DNA from 2 places in the Salinicoccus sp. RF5 genome. Region 1 is predicted to be linked to the other one. Evidence: predicted binding sites of a transcription regulator. Region 1 holds the regulator's gene; the other holds the start of a gene.
What was found. The regulator Rex, encoded in region 1, represses fermentation and respiration genes when NADH is low (regulators of the CRP and FNR family bind a similar motif). The targets are predictions, from matches to a motif close to TTGTGAAATATTTCACAA.
Positions count from the first base shown of each region.

Region 2: the regulator Rex is predicted to act here: its motif matches at 1,793-1,810, upstream of pflB (formate C-acetyltransferase).

Region 1 is NZ_JAJGRC010000003.1:3,801-6,967, reverse strand. Features, by position in the region: gene LLU09_RS09260 (glycoside hydrolase family 32 protein) at 1-102, opposite strand, end outside; gene tatC (twin-arginine translocase subunit TatC) at 116-877, opposite strand; gene LLU09_RS09250 (twin-arginine translocase TatA/TatE family subunit) at 937-1,170, opposite strand; gene LLU09_RS09245 (redox-sensing transcriptional repressor Rex) at 1,211-1,843, opposite strand; gene LLU09_RS09240 (ABC-F family ATP-binding cassette domain-containing protein) at 1,981-3,167, shown strand, end outside.
Region 2 is NZ_JAJGRC010000004.1:101,445-104,611, reverse strand. Features, by position in the region: gene pflB (formate C-acetyltransferase) at 1-1,740, opposite strand, end outside; gene LLU09_RS12705 (TIGR04104 family putative zinc finger protein) at 1,918-2,226, shown strand; gene LLU09_RS11375 (MATE family efflux transporter) at 2,283-3,167, opposite strand, start outside.

The DNA of each region.
Region 1 (3,167 bases):
CCTCCACTGGTCATCCTGTGCCTGTTCAAGCCGTTCATTCAATGAGTCATTGTCCGCTTCTCCCAACGTTTTAAACGCTTCAGTGTTCGAATCGAATTTCACCCTGAATACCTCCCTAGTCGGAATCCAAAGATTCTTCTATTGCCTTCTGTTCTGCCTTCAAATGCCTCCGATAGCCGATTTTTGAGATGTATATGCTGATTTCGTATAGTACGATCATTGGTATCGTCAGCATGATATGCGTCATCAGATCTGGCGGGGCAATGAGCGCCGCAATCACCAGAAGGATGAAATAGGCATACTTTCTGTTCTTCTTGAGGAACATCGGCGTCAACAGGCCAAGCTGTGTCAGGAAAAGCACCAGGATCGGCATCTGGAAGATGACGCCGAATGGCAGGACCGTCCTGAAGAGGAACCCGAAATACTGGTTGATGCCGATGGTCGTCTCGATCCCCATGTCTTCCGAAAGATCGAAAGTGAACTGGATGATATAGGGTACGAGAACGAAGTAGCCGAAAGCCATGCCGATCAGCATGAGGATCATGACGATCGGGATGTAGCTCAGCGTCAACTTCCGTTCATTGCCATACAACCCCGGTGCCACAAATGCCCAAAGCTGATACATGATGACCGGCAACACCACTACAAGACCGATTATGACGATCACGAGCAGATAGATCTTCAACGGGTCCGTGACCTGGAATGCGTGCATTTGGATCGACTCTGCCCATGGGGCATTCTGCATCTGGTATATCAGTGGCTTGGAGAGGAAAAACCCTATAATCAACGCGCCGACAAAGAAATACATGACAATGAGCAGACGCTTCCTCAACTCTTCCAGGTGCTCGGTAAATTCTTTTTTTTCCGAGTCTGTCATCTTACTTTTCACCTCTTTAAACTCTTTAAAAAAAGGTGGCTTTCGCCACCTCCAAATCTTTATACTTTTGTTTCTTCAGCTTTTTCAACTTCAACCGCTTCAATTTTCTTCGGCTGCTTTTTTCTCTCGAGTTCTTCTTCGTCATCATCATCCGTAGCAAGGCCCTTGGTTGCGTCTTTAAATTCCTTTAAAGTGGAGCCCATTGCGCGTCCGAACTGAGGAAGCTTCTTGGGTCCGAATATGATCAATGCTACCACAGCGATTACAATCATACTTGTCGGCCCTACTGCCATAAGTGTCCCCGGCATAAACATTTCAAGCATATTACCCCTCCTAGATATGTTTCATATAAAAGAATAGCGCCTGCAATTCAACACTCAAATCTATATTGTGTACATAGATTCCATCATTTACGTCCAATCTGATAGGCGTGAAGTTGAGTATACCCTTGATGCCCGCATCTACAAGCCGTTCAGCCATCGCCTGGCTGACCTCTGCCGGCAGGGTGAGTATCGCAACGTCTATGTTATGTCTACTGACCATATCTTCAAGTTCATCTGGATGATATACTAATGTATCGTTGATGGATGTTCCAACAATTTCATCATTGCTGTCAAAGGCGGCAACTACGTTCATTCTATCATTTATATTACTGAATTTGTAGTTTAATAACGCGCTGCCCAGATTGCCGGCACCAATGATCGCAACATTCTTCACTTCATTCCCCTGGATGTGTTCCATGAAGAAGTTCAGAAGGCTTTTGACATTGTAGCCGTACCCTTTTCTACCAAGCTCCCCAAAATAGGAGAAGTCTCGCCTTATAGTGGCAGAGTCAATATCCAATGCCTCACTGATCTCTCTGGATGAGACTCTGTCCACACCGGATTTTTCAGCGTTCTTAAAAAATCTATAGTATAAAGGGAGACGTTTCATAGTTGCATTTGGGATTTTCTTTTTACTGTTCAAATGTCCCACACCTCGTTTATTACACTCTGTTGATATATTATAGCATATCTCGATTTTCATAGTGTAGTCAACGTCGTTTAATTTCATCGTTTTTTTTATTTATTTATTGTAGACTTGAAGAAAGTGAGGTAATGAATATGATAGTGATGCAGTTGGGAAATGTAAAGAAATCATTCGGTACAGACATGATTTTTGAAAATATAAATCTTGAAATAAAAAAGGGCGAAACCGTCGGCATCGTGGGGAAGAACGGTGCCGGAAAGACCACGCTCATGAAAATGATGGCAGGCGAACTTGGGCTTGATGAGGGGCAGATCACCACTCCGAAAGGCATCTCCATCGGCTACCTGACCCAGCAGATGACACTGGAATCCTCCCAGACTGTGCAGGATGAAATGATGCGGCCGTTCTCGCACCTGCTCCACATCCAGGAGGAGATGCAGAAAGTAACGACTTGGCTGGCAGAACATGACTACGACGATCCTGCCTACAGCGAGCAGGTGGAACGTTATGATACCCTGCAGAATTCATTCGAGTCCCAGGGAGGGTACACGATCGATGCACAGATCAAGACGGTCATCACCGGACTCAATTTCACCAAGGACGACCTCGACCGCAACGTCGATGCATTCTCGGGCGGCCAGAAGACACGCCTCGCCCTGGGCCAGATGCTGCTGTCAAAGCCGGACCTGCTCCTTCTCGATGAACCGACCAACCACCTGGACATGGACACCGTGGCTTGGCTTGAACAGTACCTGAACAGTTTTACAGGTGCAATCGCAATCATCAGCCATGACCGCTACTTCCTCGACCGCACGGTCGATAAGATCTTTGAAGTGGAGATGAACCGTGGGACACTCTATCACTCGAACTATACAAAGTACGTGAAGGAAAAGGAAAAGAACTACAGCCTTCGCATGAAAGCCTACGAACATCAGCAGAAGGAGATCAAACAGCTCGAAACCTTCGTCGAAAAGAACATCGCACGGGCTTCGACGAGCAATATGGCAAAAAGCCGCCGCAAGAAGCTTGAGCAGATGGACCGGATGGATACGCCGCAGATCGACAGAAAAAGTGCACGTTTCTCCTTCGATATAAAAAGGGAGAGTGGAAACGATGTCCTCCGTATCAAGAGCCTCGACATCGGATATGAAGAGACGCTGAACAGCGGCATCACCCTGAACGTCGATAAGGGGGACCGTCTGGCGATCATCGGTCCGAATGGTATCGGAAAATCCACGCTCGTCAAAACCATTGCGAAGAAACTGCCCCGTCATGCGGGAGAAATCATCTACGGCACGAATGTCTCCATCGGCTACTATGA
Region 2 (3,167 bases), on a different contig from region 1:
CATGAAGCGTTCCACGAGTTCGATTGCGATGTCGTCGACCCGCGCATCATTATTGCCGTACTTCGGATAATCGCCTTCAACTTCAAAGTCGACGGCGACACCTTCTTCATTGCGGATCGGTTTCACTGTGGCGTACTTGATGGCCGACAGTGAATCGGCAACGACCGACAGTCCTGCGATGCCTGTCGCCATCGTACGGTGGACATCTGTATCATGCAGCGCCATCTCAATCCTTTCGTAGCTGTACTTATCGTGCATATAGTGGATGACATTCAGGGAATTGATGTAGACTCCAGCGAGCCATTCCATCATTTCGTCGAATTTCCTATCCACTTCACCATAATCAAGCACTTCAGAAGTGACAGGCGAGAACCCAGGAGCGACCTGGACGCCGGATTTTTCATCCCTTCCGCCATTGATTGCGTAGAGCAGGGTCTTGGCCAGGTTCGCACGGGCGCCGAAGAACTGCATCTGCTTCCCGATTCTCATTGCGGACACACAGCATGCGATGCCGTAGTCATCACCATAGCTCTCCCGCATCAGATCATCATTCTCGTATTGGATGGAGCTTGTCTTGATGCTCATTTTTGCACAATAGGTCTTGAAGTTCGCCGGCAGCTGTTCCGACCACAGTACTGTGAGGTTCGGCTCCGGTGCCGGTCCAAGATTGTCGAGTGAATGCAGGAAACGGAATGAGTTTTTCGTCACAAGTGCCCGGCCGTCGATGCCGACGCCGCCAATGGATTCCGTCACCCATGTCGGATCTCCCGAGAACAGCTCGTTATAGTCCGGTGTACGGGCGAACTTTACAAGACGGAGCTTCATGATGAAGTGATCGATGATCTCCTGCACCTCTTCTTCAGTCGCAACACCCGCTGCAAGATCGCGTTCTGCGTAGATGTCGAGGAAAGTCGACGTACGGCCCAGACTCATAGCAGCACCGTTCTGTTCTTTGACCGCTGCAAGATAGGCAAGATATGTCCACTGGACCGCTTCCCTGAAATCTTGTGCCGGACGGCTGAGGTCGAAGCCATATATTTCCCCGAGTGCTTTCAATTCACCCAGTGCACGATACTGTTCCGACATCTCCTCACGCAGACGGATGACATCTTCCGTCATGACGGTCGTCATGCTGTCGAATTCATCCTTCTTCTCCTTCATGAGGAAATCTATGCCGTAAAGCGCCACTCTCCGGTAATCTCCGATGATGCGTCCGCGGCCGTATGCATCAGGCAGTCCTGTAATGATGCCCGCCTTGCGGCATGCCAGCATCTCCTTCGAATAGGCATCGAATACACCCTGGTTATGCGTCTTGCGGTAGTCGGTGAATATGCTCTCCGTCTCCTTGTCGAGCTCATAGCCATAAGCTTCGCATGCCGCTTTCGCCATACGGATGCCGCCGAATGGCTGCATGGAGCGTTTGAATGGGGCATCCGTCTGCACCCCTACAATCGTTTCCAGCTTCTCATCCAGGTAACCCGCATCATGGGAAGTGATCGTCGATACGGTCTTCGTATCCATGTCCCACATGCCGCCACGTTCGCGTTCTTCTTTGGACAATTCCAGCACCTGCTTCCACAGGCGTTCCGTCGCTTCCGTCGGGCCTGACAGAAATTCATCCGTTCCTTCATACAATGTATAGTTCAGCTGGATGAATTCCCTGACATCCACTTTCCTGTTCCAGCGTCCTTCTCTGAAACCTTCCCATGCATCTGTTCTTTGAACTTTTTCCTTCAACATGAACATCCCTCCAAATGATTGTTCAATATATCACAAGTAAAGTATATCATTATCGTGAATTAATTCACATATAATTATAAAAAAGTTGTGTCGATTCTGCGTCGATATTGATTTATCCATTTGTAGAGCTTTCTGGAAATATGAGACAATCAATTAAAATCCACAGGAGGCCTCGTTATGACACGATGCACAAATTGCGGCACACAATGGACTTTCAAAGAGAAGTTGAGGAAATCTTTCTCATTGGATAGGGGGATGCCATGCCCCCATTGTGGGGAAGCACAGTACCTGACCAACAGTTACAGGAAGAAAAGCAGCCTGATTACCTTTCTCATGCTTCTGTTATTTTTCCTGCCCAGCTTCTTTAATGCATCCTGGATTGTATTTCTGGCTGTCTTCACCATAACGTTCGCAGCCGGACTGTTCTTGCAGATCCACACCTTTGAACTCACCGATAAGGATGATGAGGATTTTTGGAATGTATAATTTTAAGAGAACAAAAAAGCTGCCCCTGGAGGCAGCTTTCTGTATATCCATGAACACTATCCACTTTCTCCAAACAGCTGCTTGTGCCTCCAGCCGCCGAAATTGTAGTAGGCGAATGCAAATGCGCTGCTGAGTATGAAACTCATGCCCATGCCGATACCGATGCCCACCTCTCCAAACTGGGAGGCGAACAGGGCGGTCAATGGGTACCGCAATATCCAGAAGGAAATGATGTTCAGTGCAAGCACCTGGTACATCGCTCCGGAAGCACGCACGATGCCATTGAGGACGAAGTTCAGTCCAAGGAATGGATAGCAGAGCGCGACGATACGCAAGTACCGGGCCCCAAACTGCACCGCTTCCTCATCCTCTATGAAGAGGCGCATGCCGAATTCCGCAAAGATGATGACGAAGACTGCGACGGCCACCATGAGTCCGAAATTATAGAGGGCGGCATTTTTCGCGATCTGCCTGACACGTGCCCAGTCGTTGATTCCGATGTTCTGCCCGGCCATGCTGTTCACTGCAGTACCGAGTGCCATTGCAGGCAGCATGATCAGACTGTCGAGTCGCTGGGCGGCACTGAAGCCCGCCACCGTCTGCCCGCCGAACTGGGTGACCACACTGAGGATGGCGGCGACACCCGCATGGATGACGGCCATCTGCAACCCGGCAGGAACACCAAGATTGAAGATCAGGCGGACTTCCTTACTGGAAGGCAGCTTTGGCTTTGTGAAAGGAATCAGGTTGTGCTTCACCGAGTAGTAGACGCTGTAGAGGAAAGCGATGCCCTGGGAGGCGACCGTCGATACTGCGGCACCCTCTATACCCATCCCGAAGCCGATCAGGAAGACCGGGGCCAGCGCCGCATTCAGTATGACGGCAACAAGTACGACACGAAGAGGTGTCTTGCTGTCACCGACTGCCCTGAGGACTGTATT